One region of the Telluria sp. AC161 genome, then DNA from elsewhere that is predicted to be linked to it. Evidence: predicted binding sites of a transcription regulator. Region 1 holds the regulator's gene; the other holds the start of a gene.

Evidence for each region. Region 1 encodes LexA, which represses DNA repair genes until DNA is damaged. Its sites were predicted from a motif close to ACTGTATNNNNATACAGT; they were not measured.
Region 2: the regulator LexA is predicted to act here: its motif matches at 2,287-2,304, upstream of ACZ0AJ_RS10525 (ATP-dependent helicase).

Annotation. Positions count from the first base shown of each region.
Region 1 is NZ_OZ409861.1:3,018,344-3,026,109, forward strand. It holds gene ACZ0AJ_RS13525 (MBL fold metallo-hydrolase) at 1-664, shown strand, start outside; gene ACZ0AJ_RS13530 (hypothetical protein) at 780-1,040, shown strand; gene ACZ0AJ_RS13535 (inorganic phosphate transporter) at 1,090-2,100, opposite strand; gene ACZ0AJ_RS13540 (DUF47 domain-containing protein) at 2,121-2,747, opposite strand; gene ACZ0AJ_RS13545 (replicative DNA helicase) at 2,861-4,249, opposite strand; gene rplI (50S ribosomal protein L9) at 4,369-4,821, opposite strand; gene rpsR (30S ribosomal protein S18) at 4,858-5,148, opposite strand; gene priB (primosomal replication protein N) at 5,177-5,476, opposite strand; gene rpsF (30S ribosomal protein S6) at 5,514-5,921, opposite strand; gene lexA (transcriptional repressor LexA) at 6,216-6,845, shown strand; gene ACZ0AJ_RS13575 (tetratricopeptide repeat protein) at 6,909-7,613, opposite strand.
Region 2 is NZ_OZ409861.1:2,354,349-2,362,114, reverse strand. It holds gene fghA (S-formylglutathione hydrolase) at 1-395, opposite strand, end outside; gene ACZ0AJ_RS10540 (chromate transporter) at 456-1,037, opposite strand; gene ACZ0AJ_RS10535 (chromate transporter) at 1,034-1,642, opposite strand; gene ACZ0AJ_RS10530 (hypothetical protein) at 1,784-2,002, shown strand; gene ACZ0AJ_RS10525 (ATP-dependent helicase) at 2,329-4,422, shown strand; gene ACZ0AJ_RS10520 (sugar porter family MFS transporter) at 4,944-6,377, shown strand; gene ACZ0AJ_RS10515 (phosphohydrolase) at 6,396-7,025, opposite strand; gene ACZ0AJ_RS10510 (helix-turn-helix transcriptional regulator) at 7,509-7,766, shown strand, end outside.

The DNA of each region.
Region 1 (7,766 bases):
CCTGCCCTTTTTCACGCCACTGTTCGTCAAGGGCAGCCGCGTGCGCCTGCACGGTGCGCATGATCCGGTAACGGGCCGCGGCATCGAGCACGTGATGGGCGTGCAGCTGCAAAACAGCTATTTCCCGGTCGGCGAAACGGACATGAGCGCCACCATCGAGTACTGCACGCTGACGATCGATGCGCCACTCGCGCTCGGCGATGCGCTGGTCGCGAACGTGGTGACGAACCACCCGGTCACCAACCTCGGCTACCGCATCGACTGCAACGGCAAGTCGCTGTTTTTCACGGGGGACCACGAACCCTGGTACAACCCGCATCCGGCCGGGCATCCCCAGCACGCGGTCGCCGAAACGCAGATGCGCGAAGCCGAACGCCGCATGGACGCCGTGATGGCGGGCGTGGACGCGCTGATCGTCGATTGCTCGTACACGCGCGACGAATACCCCTCCAAGCGGGGCTGGGGTCATGGCACCTTCGACGGCGCCATCGCGATGGCGCTGCGGGTTGGCGCGCGCACGCTGTACTGCACTCACCACGAACCGACCCGCAGCGACGATGAACTCGAGGCGGCGTTTGCCGACGTGATGGCGCGCCACGCCGGCTGCCTGGGCGAGCTGAAGGTACTGCTGGCTTACGAAGGCCTCGCCGTCGATCTCGGCTAGCCGACGTCACGCGCACGCTCACCTGTCAATTCTGTCAGGATAGCGGGCGCTCGTTCGGGCGTAGAATGATGTGCGGCTGTCAATACCGAACAGCCACTCTTCCGAGCCTGCTACCATGCCCTTCCCGCTGACATCACTCCTCACCTCGTGCGCTGCCGCCCTGTTGCTGGCCGCTTGCACCAGCACTGCCCCTACCAGCCCCACCCCTGACGGCGCGAAGACGGCGAGCGTGCGCGAAGAACGCACCACTCCGATTGGCACCTACCTGCCGCGCAAGAAAGGCCAGACGGCCAACAACGCCGGCACCGTCAGCGAGGTCGAGCGCGAGAACATGAAAAATTCCAGCGTCGGCACGGGCGCGATGACGCAGCACTAAAAAGAAAACGGCGCCAATGGCGCCGTTTCCAATCGCGATCAAGCCACGATTACATGATCTTGGTGCCGATCCACCAGGCCACCGCCGCCATGAAGGCCGACGCGGGAATCGTGAAGATCCATGCCCACACGATATTGCCGGCCACGCCCCAGCGCACGGCCGAAGTCTTGCGCGCAGCGCCCACGCCGACGATGGCGCCGGTGATCGTGTGCGTCGTCGACACCGGAATGCCGAACGCGCTCGACAGCAGCAGCGTGACCGCACCACCGGTCTCGGCGCAGAAACCGCCGACCGGCTTGAGCTTGGTGATCTTCTGGCCCATGGTCTTGACGATGCGCCAGCCGCCGAACAGCGTGCCGAACGCGATCGCCGCGTAGCACGAGATGATCACCCAGGCCGGTGGATACTCGGCCGTCGCGCTGGTATAACCGGCGGCGATCAGGAGCATCCAGATGATGCCCATCGTCTTTTGCGCGTCGTTGCCGCCGTGGCCCAGCGAATACGCCGCGGCCGACACCAGTTGCAGCTTGCGGAACAGGTTATCGACCTTTCTGGGCGTGGACTTCACGAAGATCCAGGCCACCATCAGCATGATGATCGAGCCCAGTACAAAGCCCAGCAGTGGTGCGACGACGATGAACGCCACGGTCTTGATGAGGCCACCCGAGATCAGCGAGCCGGTGCCCGCTTTCGCCACGGCCGCGCCCACCAGGCCGCCGATCAGCGCGTGTGACGACGACGAGGGAATGCCGTAGTACCAGGTGATGACGTTCCACGAGATCGCCCCGACCAGGGCGCCGAAGATCACGTAATGGTCGACCACGTGCGGGTCGATCGTGCCCTTGCCGATGGTTTGGGCGACCTTCATGTTGACCACGAAGATCGCGATGAAGTTGAAGAATGCCGCCATTGCGACGGCGTGCTGGGGTTTCAGGACCCCGGTCGAGACCACGGTGGCAATCGAGTTTGCCGAATCGTGAAAACCGTTCATGAAGTCGAATACCAGTGCCAGGAGCACGAGCATTCCCAGCACGTAGATGCTGATGTTGAGATTATCCATGGTTATGCAGGCCGCGACGCTTACGCGTTCTCGACGATGATGCCTTCGATGATGTTGGCCACGTCTTCGCAGCGATCGGTGACGGTCTCGAGAATCTCGTAGATGGCCTTCATCTTGATCAGGTTGCGCACGTCCGGCTCGTCGCGGAACAGCTTGGACATCGCCGCGCGCATCACGTGGTCGGCATCCGATTCCAGGCGGTCGATCTCTTCGCACAGCGCGACCATCTTGGCGGCATTGTCCATATTGTGCAGCAGCGAGACGGCTTCCTGCACCTTCAGGCAGCAGGCCAGGCACAGCTCGGCCAGGCGTTTGGCTTCCGGCGTCACGGCCTGCAGGTCGTACAGCGAAATCGTCTGGGCCGCGTCTTCCATCATGTCCAGGATGTCGTCCATGCGCGTGATCAGCTTGTGGATGTCGTCGCGGTCGATCGGCGTGATGAAACTCTTGTGCAGCAGGTCCACCGTGGCATAGGTGATCTTGTCAGCCTGCTTTTCGATCGTCTCGATCGCATGGGTGCGGGTTTCGAGGTCGTCGAAATTGGTCATCAGGCTGACCATTTCCTGCGCCCCTTTGACGCACAAGGCGGCGTGCTGATTGAAAAGATCGAAAAACTTGCCCTCGGTGGGCATGAAACGTCCAAACATAGATTCTCCGTATTGACTCTCTGGGATTACGCGGTCGCGCCGACAATGCGGCCACGCGTAAAGGCGGCCATTAAAACATCAATGGCCGCCTTGGTGTTACTACAAATGGTTATTTAGTCACCCTGATACACAGACAGGTTACCGCTGTAATTGCCGAACTTGGTGTACTGACCGATCCAGGTCAGACGGATGGCGCCAATCGGGCCGTTACGCTGCTTGCCGATAATGATTTCGGCCGTGCCCTTGTCGGGCGAATCGGGATTGTAGACCTCGTCGCGGTACAGGAAGATGATAACGTCGGCATCCTGCTCGATTGCGCCGGATTCGCGCAAGTCGGACATCACGGGGCGCTTGTTCGGCCGTTGTTCCAGCGAGCGGTTCAGCTGCGACAGGGCCACCACCGGGCACTGCAGCTCTTTGGCCAGGCCCTTGAGCGAACGTGAAATTTCCGAGATTTCGGCGGTGCGGTTGTCGCCCGGCTGGCTACCTTGCATCAGCTGCAGGTAGTCGACGATGATCAGGCCGAGCTTGCCGCACTGGCGCGCCAGGCGCCGCGCGCGTGCGCGCATCTCGATCGGGTTCAGCGCCGGCGTTTCGTCGATGTACAGCTGGGCATCGTTCATCTTCTGGATGGCGTGCGTCAGGCGCGGCCAGTCCTCGTCGTTCAGGCGCCCCGTACGCAGGCGGTGCTGGTCGAGCTGGCCGACCGAACCCAGCATACGCATCGCCAGCTGGGTGCCACCCATCTCCATCGAGAAGATCGCGACCGGCAGACCCGCTTCAATGGCAACGTTCTCGCCAATATTGACCGAGAACGCCGTCTTGCCCATCGACGGACGGCCGGCAACGATGACGAGGTCGCCCGGCTGCAGACCCGACGTCATGCGGTCGAGGTCGATGAAGCCGGTTGGCACGCCGGTGATTTCGCCCTGGTTTTCGCGGCTGTAGAGCTCGTCGATGCGCTCGACGACCTGCGTGAGCAGCGGCTGGATCGGATTCCAGCCCTGCTGGCCGCGCGAGCCGGATTCGGCAATCGCAAAGATCTTGGACTCGGCTTCGTCGAGCATCTGCTTGACTTCCTTGCCCTGCGGGTTGAACGCATTGCCCGAGATTTCATCGGCCACCGTGATCAGCTTGCGCAGGATGCCGCGGTCGCGCACGATCTCGGCGTAGCGCCGGATATTCGCGGCGGACGGCGTGTTCTGCGCCATCGCGTTCAGGTACTGCAGGCCGCCCACGTCATCGGCCTTGCCGAGCTGGTTGCAGGCCTCGTAGACAGTGATCACGTCGGCGGGTTTGCCGCCGTTGATCAGGCGCACCATCTGTTCGAAGATGATGCGGTGGTCGTAGCGGTAGAAGTCTTCCGCATTCATGAAGTCGGCGATACGGTCCCACGCGGCGTTATCGCGCAGCAGGCCGCCAATGACGGATTGCTCGGCTTCGATGGAGTGCGGGGGGATGCGCAGGGCGTCGAGTTGCGGATCTGGAGATGCTGCGTTCATGGGCGGGATTATACCTTTTCCAGTCCTGTGACTGACATGGTTGGAAAGCCGAAAAGCAAAAAAGCCGGGCGAACCCGGCTTTTTCAGAACTGCGTGCTCAGCACATGTACAGCGTGTGCTTAGGCAGCTTCGCCCACAACAGCGACGGTGATTTCCGACACGACGTCGGTGTGCAGAGCGACTGCAACCGGGAATTCGCCGGTGGTTTTCAAAGGGCCGGTCGGCAGGCGCACTTGCGACTTCTCGACAGCGAAACCTTGCTTGGTCAGCGCTTCGGCGATGTCGAAGTTGGTGACCGAACCGAACAGACGGCCATCAACGCCGGCCTTCTGGCCGATGGTGACGGTCATGCCGCTCAGCTTGTCGCCTTCAGCCTGGGCAGCCGACAGCTTTTCAGCTGCTGCTTTTTCCAGTTCAGCGCGCTTGGCTTCGAACTCGGCGACGGCGCCGGCGGTAGCGCGGCGGGCCATTTTTTGTGGGATCAGGAAGTTACGTGCGTAACCGTCCTTGACCTTGACGACGTCGCCCAGGTTGCCGACGTTGACTACTTTTTCCAACAGAATGATTTGCATAGTGATCTCCAGATGTCTGACTGTCGTGACCGACGATTAACCGTGGTGCAGGTCGGTGTACGGCAGCAGCGCAAGGTAGCGTGCGCGCTTGATCGCGGTGTCGACCTGACGCTGGTAGTGCGCCTTGGTGCCGGTCAGACGTGCTGGCATGATCTTGCCGTTTTCCTGGACGAAGTCCTTCAGGGTGTCGACGTCCTTGTAGTCCACCTGCTCAACGCCAGCGGCGGTGAAGCGGCAGAATTTCTTGCGCTTGAACAGCGGGTTTTGCTGTTTGCGCTTCTCTTTGAGTTTCGCTTTGTTTTTGTCGAACTTTTTACCGAATGCCATTTGAGGCTCCTGTATCTAAATTGCCGGGTTAAGCGGCACTGAAATCAATGATGTGAAACACCAGGGCTTTGCTGTTGCGATTTTTCCGTGCAAGAAATCCGTTGAACCTGTAGCTGGCGCCCAATTCGGCGCTGGCAAACCTGCCCGAAATCTCGCCCGCGGCGAACGCGGGGACTTCGAACGCGACCGACCTTTCGACTCCGGCCTCTTCCTGCTGCGATTCGTGCATCAGGACGGCTGAAACGATTGGCACACCGGCCGGGGTGTAACGCAGTACGTCGCGCTCGGCGATGGTCGCCATGAGCTGGAGGTGGTTTGCGTTATGCACCCGGTGTTACTGGTTACTACGAATAACTGGGAAAAACTTAAGCAGCAGCAGGCGCTGGCGCAGCGGCTGGAGCGGCTGCTGGCGCAGCGGCTTCGGCACGGTGGCTCTTGGCTGCGTCTTCGCGCTGCACCGATTTCATCATCGGCGACGGTGCGGTTTCAGCTTTTTTCAGCTTGACGGTCAGGTGACGCAGAACCGCATCATTGAACTTGAATGCAGTTTCCAGCTCGACCAGGGTCTCGTTGTCGCATTCGATGTTCAGGCAGATGTAGTGTGCTTTTGGCAGCTTCTGGATCTGGTACGCCATCTGGCGGCGGCCCCAGTCTTCAACGCGATGGATGTTACCGCCGCGGCTGGTCACCGTGGTCTTGTAACGCTCGATCATCGCCGGGACTTGTTCGCTCTGGTCCGGATGGACGATAAAAACGATTTCATAATGACGCATGCATTACTCCTTGAGGACGTTTAACAAATGCCCACCTCGGCGTCAAGACGAGTGTGGGAAGGGAAAGCCGGCAATTATAACCTGAATATCGGTGACTTGGAAACCCCCGATGATGCGTTATCGCCTCGATTGACCTCGCATTTGGCATATCTGACTCGACAATTCCAGGGTTTTGACGGCTGTTTGCACTCTGAATCGCGATTTTCGCGATATTTTTTGCGTTTCCCCTTGCGCGCGCGAGAATACTGTACAAAAATACAGGTTACATACATAACCGGTTGCTGTAACACATTTATGCTAAAGCTCACTGCACGGCAAGAACAGATCCTGAACCTGATCAAGGAAGCGATCGAGAACACCGGTTTCCCCCCAACCCGGGCTGAAATCGCTTCTGAATTGGGTTTCCGCTCGGCCAATGCGGCTGAAGAACATCTGCAAGCACTGGCGCGCAAGGGCGCCATCGAAATTTCGCCCGGCACGTCGCGCGGCATCCGCCTGATCGGCGCGAGCGTCGAGGCGATCCCGATGCCGCCACCATCGTTCATGTCGCTGCCGCTGGTCGGGCGCGTCGCGGCGGGTAATCCAATCCTCGCGCAAGAGCACGTCGAAGCCACCTACAACGTCGACGCGGCCATGTTCGCGGCGCGGCCCGATTTTCTGCTGAAGGTCAAAGGCTGGTCGATGCGCGATGCTGGCATCATGGATGGCGACTTTTTGGCGGTCAAGAAAATCGACAGCGCCAAGAACGGGCAGATCGTCGTTGCGCGCCTGGGCGACGAAGTCACGGTCAAGCGCTATCGCAAGACGGGCGATCTGGTCGAACTGCTGCCGGAGAACCCTGACTTCGACATCATTGCCGTCTCGCCGGACGAAGAGTTCGCGCTCGAAGGCCTGGCTGTCGGCTTGATGCGTAGCTGGAACTGATGTCACGGCGCCGGCCTCCCCGGCCGGCGCCTGCTTTACGCTGCCCTGTCCTGCCTACCCCTCTCAGTTCGACGCCTTCTTCACCACCGCATTGTGCTGGTTGATGAATGCCTCGGTGGCATTGCGCCACGCGGCAAAATCCGCCAGGATCATCTTTGAATTGACCTTCGCGCCTTCCGCGATATTCTGCCGCACCTGTTCCAGGTAGGCTGCCGAGGCGTCCGCCTCCTGCTTGTTCATCAGCTTGGCGATATCGGCCGGAATCTTCTTCGTCAGCGGCGACTGCGCGTTCAAATTCGTCACCATCTTGTTGTAGCAATCCTGCCAGCCAGTCACCAGCTTGTTGACCCGATCGATCTCGTCATTCACCTTCGACACGGCCGGAATGCGCGGTGACGGGCAACGGTATTCGCCCGACTGCAGCTCGGCGCCGTCGTAGCCCTTGATCCAGTAATCGATCTCGGCGCGTTTGGTCACGCGCTGCTGCATGACGACCAGCGATTCGGCCGCGACCTTGTTGCCCTTGGCTGCCGACTTCTCGAACAATGCCCTGGCCGCCGCTTCGTCGACGGTGCCCGCTTCGCCATACCAGTACATCTGGCCCAGTTGCTGCTGCGCCTGCGGATTGCCGGCATTGGCCAGCTTGGTGTACAGCTTGAGCGCGCCCGCGTAATCCTTTTTTTCGAACAGCGCATTGGCGTCTTCCAGCTCGCCCGCATAGGCGGTGCTGGCAATAGTCAGAGAAAGGCAGAGCAGGAAACGTTTCATGGGCATCCGAAGAAAATGACAAGCTGACGATGGGGCATCATAGCCCCCTTTTACAGCGGGACTCAACCGTAAAAATGACAAGGCCGGCATCGCGCCGGCCTTCTTTGCATGGCTTTACGCCGCGCGGTAACGCCACGCGGTAACGCCGCGCGG
Region 2 (7,766 bases), 660 kb from region 1:
AGCGCGTGCAGTTCGAGCAGGTAGCTGTGCATGCGGTAATGGGTCGACCATGGCGCTTCAGTGGCATCAAGGTAAAAGCCGGCGCCGACGCCAAAGTCCCAGCTGTCGGTTTCGCCCGGCACGTTGGCGCCGCGCGGGCTGGTGTCGGGCGCCACCAGGATGATGCCCAGTTCGCTCGCCACGCGCTGGGCGCCCGCCTTGGTCATGAACGTTTCTTCGGTACAGGTCAGGCCGGCCAGGTAGAACAGCACTGGCAGCTTCTTGCCGCTGGCCTCGGTGGCCTCAGGCGGCAGGTAGACCGAAAACTTCATCGGCAAGCCGATGGCGCTGGAATCGTGCTGGTAAAAACGCTGCTCGCCGCCGAAGCAGGCATGTTGGTTCAGGAGTTCGGACATCGTCATTTGGGGGCAGTGAAAGATGCGGCCAGTATGCCGCGTCCTGCGAAGGCATGCCAACTACACCAGCTGGAGTGCGCCGAGCACGGCGCCGGCCGCCAGCATCCACAGCAGGTGCAGGCGGGTACGCCAGATGACGATGCAGCTCACCGCCGACAGCAGCCACAGCGGCCAGTGCTCCAAACCGGTGGCGCCGCCCGAGGCCAGCAGCCAGGCCGTTGACAGCAGCATCGCAATGACGAGCGGGGCCATGCCCTGCTTGAACGCGCGCACGGCCCGCCGTCCGCGATTGCGATGCGCCCACTGCGCTACCTGATACGTAAACACGGTCGACGGCAGCATGATGCCGATCATCGCGATGACCACGCCGCAGAGCGCGGCCGCCGTGCTGCCATTGTTCAAACCGACGTTCCAGCCCAGCAGCGCCACAAACAGCACATTCGGCCCGGGCGACGATTGCGCGAGCGCCACCGAGTCGCCAAACTGCGCCGGTGTCAGCCAGCCCTGGCGCTCGACCAGATAGCGCTGCATCTCGGATGTGGTGGAGATCGCACCGCCGAGGGACATCAGCGACAACCCCAGAAAGTGCGTAAACAGGCTGACCCAGTCGTGCCACGTAAAGACGAGTTGTGGCGCGCTCATGGAGTGAGCCTGCGCCAGGCCAGTACGCAGCCCAGGCCGCCCAGTCCCAACACGACGGTCGCCAGCGGCACCCGCACCCAGGCCAGCAGCACGAAGGCAACGGCGGCGATAAGTACGCAGACGATGAGCGGCAGCACGTTCTTGCCCAGCGCGGCCGACATCTTCAGGCCGGTGGCCGCCACCAGGCCTGCGGCGACCGCCGCCATGCCGCGCAGCGCCCCCTGGACCTGCGGCACCTCGGCGAAGCGGGCATACACCAGGGCCAGCGCCAGCACCACGACCAGCGGCGCCGCCAGCAAGCCAGCCAGTGCGCTCATCGCGCCGGCCAGGCCGAAATGGCGCTGGCCGATCATCAGGGCCAGGTTGCACACGTTCGGCCCCGGCAGAATTTGCGCGACCGACCATTCTTCGATGAATTCTTCATTGCTCAGCCAGCGTTTGCGCTCGACCATTTCGCGCTGGATCACGGCCAGCACACCGCCAAAGCCCTGCAGGGCGATCAGCGTGAACGAGACGAACAGGTCGGTGCATGAGGTGGGCACCGGGTGGGCTGCTGCGGCGTCGTCCGGCGGCGCGTTTGGGGAGGGAAGGGGCGATTGGCTCATCCCGTTATTATCGCCGTTGCGCCGTGCTCGCGCTCGGCATGACCTTGTATTCGCGGACTGATACACGTTTGCCATTGACTTTGGATTTACTTCGCCAATAATCGTGGTGCATGACACATCCACCATTACCGGAGTTCAGCGATGAAACCACTGCACGCGCAAGACATCCATCCACGCGCTGCCAGCGTGGCCGAATTGCGATCCAATGCCGGCCAGCGCGATGTCGTCACCCGCGGCATTGCGACCCTGAGTGAACTCGGCGTCGTGCCGGCGGTCGAATACCTGAAGTCCAACGGTGTGCGGCCGAAGGTCATCGAGCGTGTTTTGCTCGAGCCCGAGCGGCGTCGCGCACTGGCGTAATCCGCACAGCGGCGCGGGCGCTGTCAAGGGTGCGGGCGCCTTTGTTTGGGACAAATCTGCAGTTGTCACCGTCGATGCCTCCCCAATAGGCAACTTGTTGAAAGCCGCCCCGCAGGCCATGTTCAACGTGTCAAGCCCCCGCTTTTCCACATAGTTATTCACAGACTTTGTGGATATCCAAAATCATTTATTTTTCCGTGGCCCGGCGCTCGCCCGCCAATGCATGCCTGGAATCGCCTTCGTGCCGTGCCCGCGGCGGCGCGATTTAGCGCTTGTGGTTTGGTACTGGATAAATGTACAGTATCGCTTTCTCCGTCTGCCACACCATGACCACCGCTACCGCCGAGCCTGCAATTGAGGACCCGTTCGCCAGCCTGAATCCAGAGCAGCGCGCTGCGGTCGAGCACGATATCGGCTCGGAGGCACCACGCCCGCTGCTGGTGGTGGCGGGCGCCGGCTCGGGCAAGACCAATACCCTGGCGCACCGTGTGGCGCGCCTGATCGGGGCGGGCGCCGATCCGCAGCGCATCCTGCTGCTGACCTTTTCGCGCCGCGCCGCGGGCGAGATGAGCCAGCGCGCCAGCGGTGTCCTGCACCGCCTGCTTGGCCGTGGCGCATCTACCCGCACGCAGGCGCCGGTATCGCTGCCATGGGCTGGCACCTTTCACAGCATCGGCGCACGCCTGCTGCGCGAATTCGCCGGGCGTATCGGGCTCGACCCGCAATTCACGATCCACGACCGGGGCGACGCCGAAGACCTGATGGGCATGGTGCGCCACGAGATCGGCCTGTCGCGCACCGAAAAACGCTTCCCCATGAAAGGCACCTGCCTGTCGATCTATTCGCGGGTGGTCAACAGCCGAGATCCGCTGGATCAGGTGTTGCAGGCATATTTCCCGTGGTGCGCCGAATGGGAAGCCCAGCTCAAGACGCTGTTCGGCGCGTACGTCGACGCCAAGCAGGAGCAGAACGTGCTCGACTACGACGACCTGCTGCTGTTCTGGGCCGAGATGGCCGCCGACCCGGTGCTGGGGGCCGAGCTGGGCAGCTGGTTCGACCACGTGCTGGTGGACGAGTATCAGGACACCAACCGCCTGCAGGCCGCGATCATCACCGGCATGAAGCCCGACGGCAGGGGCGTGATGGTGGTCGGCGACGACGCCCAGTCCATCTATGGATTTCGCGGCGCTACCGTCCGCAACATCCTTGATTTTGCCGGCCAGTTCACGCAGCCGGCGCACCTGATCACGCTCGAGCGCAATTACCGCTCGACGCAGCCGATCCTGGACGCCTCCAACGCCGTCATTGGCGCCGCGCTCGAGCGCCACGCCAAGACGCTGTGGACCGACAAGGCGTCATCGATTAAACCGCAGCTGGTCCTGATTCCCGACGAAGCCGAGCAGGCGCGCTGGGTCTGCAGCCGCATTCTCGAGCAGCGCGAAGAAGGCGTGCCCCTCAAGTCGCAGGCGGTGCTGTTTCGCGCGGCCAGTCACAGCGCTGCGCTCGAACTCGAACTCATGCGACGCAACGTCCCGTTCGTCAAGTTCGGCGGCCTGAAGTTTCTGGAGGCCTCGCATATCAAGGATGTGCTGGCGCTGCTGCGCTTTGCCCAGAATCCGAGCGGGCGCCTGGCCGGGTTCCGCGTGCTGCAACTGATTCCCGGAATCGGCCAGGCGACTGCCACGCGCGTGCTCGATGCGGTGGGCGAGAGCAGCGACGTCGCCGCTACGCTGGCGGCATTCCCGGTGCCGGCCCGCTGCAGCGTCGAGTGGCAAGCGTTTTGCGCGCTGTATGCGCGCCTGCGCACCCCTGGCCTGCGCTGGCCGCAAGACCTGGAACTGGCGCGCGACTGGTATGCGCCGCATCTGGAGCGCCTGCATGACGATTTCCAGGTGCGCGCCCTTGATCTCGACCAGCTCGTCGCCCTGTCGGGTGGCCATGCCAATCGCGAAAGTTTCCTGGCCGAGATCACGCTCGACCCGCCTGAAGCGACCAGTGACCGCGCCGGCCCGCCACTGCTCGACGACGATTACGTGATCCTGTCCACCATTCACTCGAGCAAGGGGCAAGAGTGGAAGTCGGTTCACGTGCTCAATGTGGTCGACGGCTGCATACCGTCGGACATGGCCACTGGCAACCAGGACGATATCGAGGAAGAGCGGCGCTTGCTGTACGTGGCCATGACCCGGGCCCGCGAGAACCTGCACCTGATCGTGCCCAACCGTTTCTTTATCAAGCAGCAGTCAACCATGGGCGACCGCCATGTGTATGCATCGCGTTCGCGCTTTGTCACGCCGGTCATGCTCAAGCATTTTGAAGAATCGGCGTGGCTGAGCGCCGACAAGCGCGAGCTGCGCACGCCCATGCCCGAGAGCGTTCGCATGCTCGTACGTGACCGGGCCCGCAGCGCCTGGAAATGATGGCAGATGGCGCCACGCCGGCCACTTATCCCCCATGTCATGCTTTTGTAGGAGTGGGCCGCATATAAACTTGTTGCTCCCATGTGGTGCACGTGCAAGTCGTTGATTTTATTGGAACAAAATTTTGCCTCTCGAACGGGCAATTTGTTGAAACCCGCATCCCGTCTGGCCTTGCGGCTTGTCAAGTGGCGCTTGTCCACACAGTTATCCACAATTCTTGTGGATAGCCTAAAACCCTGAACAAAATCAGCTAGTTAGCGTCTATTGATGCTTCCTGGCATGTTTCGCATGATGACGAATCTCGATTGAATATCGACAAGACGGTTGTTCTTTTGTTAGTACGCCACATTCACTAATATGTTTGCTATCGAACAGTCGTGTCATCTGCAGTTCTTTATCCTTTGCCAAGTAAACTACCTTGACGGGAGACGGTTATTGCGTTTGCCAACGCCGCCGTCGCCCGGACGGTGACGAAATGGCCCGCTGTTCCCTATCCTGTCCATTTCCAACAAAGGATCCGTATGTCTTCAGCAGTCCCCCCGGCGGACGCACCAGCGCCGCCCGATACCAAGGAAAGCCGCTTCGTCTTCAAGGTCGCCATCGTTGCCACGATGGGCGCGCTCGCGTTTGGGTACGATACCGGCGTGATCTCCGGCGCGCTGCCGTTCATGAGCGCGCCGCCATCGCAAGGTGGCCTCGGCTTGACCCCGCTGACCGAAGGCATCGTGACGTCCGCGCTCGTGTTCGGCGCCGCGGTCGGTTCGCTGATGGCGGGCACGCTGTCCGACCGGTTCGGTCGCCGCATGACGCTGATCTGGCTGTCGCTGGTATTCATGATCGGCGCGCTCGGCACAACGCTCGCGCCGTCGGTCGAGATCATGGTCGCCATGCGCTTCGTGCTGGGCCTGGCCGTGGGTGGCGCGTCGTCCACTGTGCCGGTGTTCATCGCCGAAATGGCGGGCCCCAGCAGGCGCGCCAGACTGGTCACGCAGAACGAGCTGATGATCGTGACCGGCCAGTTGATCGCCTACGTGCTCAATGCGGTGCTGGCGCATTACTCGAATTCGCCGGATGTCTGGCGCTACATGCTGGCCATCGCCGCCGTGCCCGCCTTGCTGCTGGGTGTGGGGATGATGTTCGTGCCACCGTCGCCGCGCTGGCTGGCCAGCAAGAACCGGATGGACGAAGCGCGCGCCGTGCTGCAGCAGATCCGCTCGAGCGACAAGCAGATCGAGACCGAAATGGCCGACATGACGAAGCTGAACGGGATCGAGCACGAGCAGGCCGGCTGGTCGGCCGTGCTGGGCACGCCATGGATCAGGAAACTCCTGTGGCTCGGCATCGGCCTGGGCTTCATGGCCCAGTTCACGGGCGTGAATGCCTTCATGTACTTCACCCCGATCATCCTGCAGTCGACGGGCCTGGGCACGAATGCGGCCCTGACCGCGACCATCGGCAACGGCGTCGTGGCAGTGATCGCCACGTTCATCGGTATCTGGCTGATCGGCAAGCACGGTCGCCGCTCGATGCTGATGTCGGGCCTGACCGGCGTAGTCATCATGCAGTTTGCACTGGGCGCCGTGCTGCTGTGGATGCCCGATGGCATCACGCGCAGCTATGCCGCACTGGCCTGCATCCTGTGCTTCCTGCTGTGCATGCAGATGCTGATTGCGCCCGTGTATTGGCTGTTGATGTCCGAGTTGTTCCCGATGCATCTGCGCGGCGTGCTGACCGGCACCGCCGTGGCGTGTCAGTGGATCTTCAACGCGATCGTGGCCTTGCTGTTCCCGCTGGCGCTGGCGCAGTTCGGCAGTGCAACGTTCTTCCTGTTCGCCGCCATCAATGTCGGCTCGCTGATTTTTGTTGCGCTGCGCCTGCCGGAAACACGTGGCCGCTCGCTCGAGGGCCTGGAAAAGTTTCTGGAAAAAGAACTGACCCCGCGCGCGAAAGCGTAAAGGGGAGGCCGGCGCTTCTCAGGGCGCCGGCTTGATCGACGTCGGCTTGACCGACGCCGTCCCGGCAGATTCCGTGAGCCGTTCGAGCTCACGCAAAAAACGTTCACAGGCCAGCGCCGGTGGCCACGGTTCCCATGGCGCGCAATCGTAGTAGCGCGCCAGCGGGTCTTCAGGCAGGATCGCCGCGCGAATTTTCAGCGTGCGCCGGACTTCTTCAGCCGACCAGCCTGCCACATGGACCGCTTCGCTGGCAGCGGCCAGCCGGTCGGCTTTCTTGTGCGCCGCATGCGACTTGGCATCCCAGGCCGGCAAGCCGTAGCGCAAGAACACCATGTGTTCCAGGCGCTGGGTCAGGGCGCGGAAGGCGTCGCCCAGAAACGGCTTGATGACCGAAATCGCATCGAATCCCAGCAAGCCTTCTTCGGCATCGTGCAGCAGCTCGCGCAGTTCGTCGAGCGGCGACAACGAGGGCGTTGCCGCGCGCCGCAGCAGCATCACGCTGATCGAATGCTGCGCGACCGACAGCGGCAACGGCCACGCCGAGTGGCCACCCCAGCGGTAGGTGCGGGCCAGGCCCAGCGCCAGGTCGGCGTCATCCCAATCAAACGGAGTGGGGTTGAGCAGGTCGAGGCGGCGGCCTGACGGCATGCGAACCCAGGCGCGTGTCGTGGTGTCCGGCGTTGCGCCCTGTGGAACCGGTGAAGAGGGAAAGTGCATGTGGCGATTTTACACACCGGCTCTGCCATTTTGCGCATGATTGACCGGGCCACGCCCCGCAGACGAGGCCCATGCGGGACGCGGCTGGACGGTCATCCGGTCCCGCAGGTGCCAACTCGCCCGTGGGATGATCTGCGACACCGGAAGAACGTTTCATTGATCTACGTCAAGACACAATTTTGTTGTCTAAGAACAAAAGCATAAACGCGCACTGCATGGGAAAAATTCGCAGCAAGTGACCCCTCACACGGCCTCCAAACGCAATCGGCAATGAAGAATAGACTGAAAATAGTTGTTGTCATTACACGACACGGGTGAAATAGGTGCGTGTAAATATCTCGATTGTTAATTTTCGAGGATTTTGAAGGGGTGTGAACCGACTAGGATAACGCTGATGCATATTCTTGTGACCCCATGATTGATACCGCCTTGCTGCTCGAGTTGATGGAAGCCAGGGATGCGACCCAGTGGAGCGCGTCCCTGTTCAATCTCGCGCGGACCCTGGGGTTCGATCAAGTGCTGTTCGGCCTGGTCGGTTCGCGCCATGCGCGTTTCGAGTCCGCCTTTTTGCGCAGTAACTATGCCAATAACTGGCGCGAGCGCTATGACCGCAATGGTTTTGCCTATGTCGATCCAACGGTGGCGCACTGCCTGACGAGCACGCTGCCGATG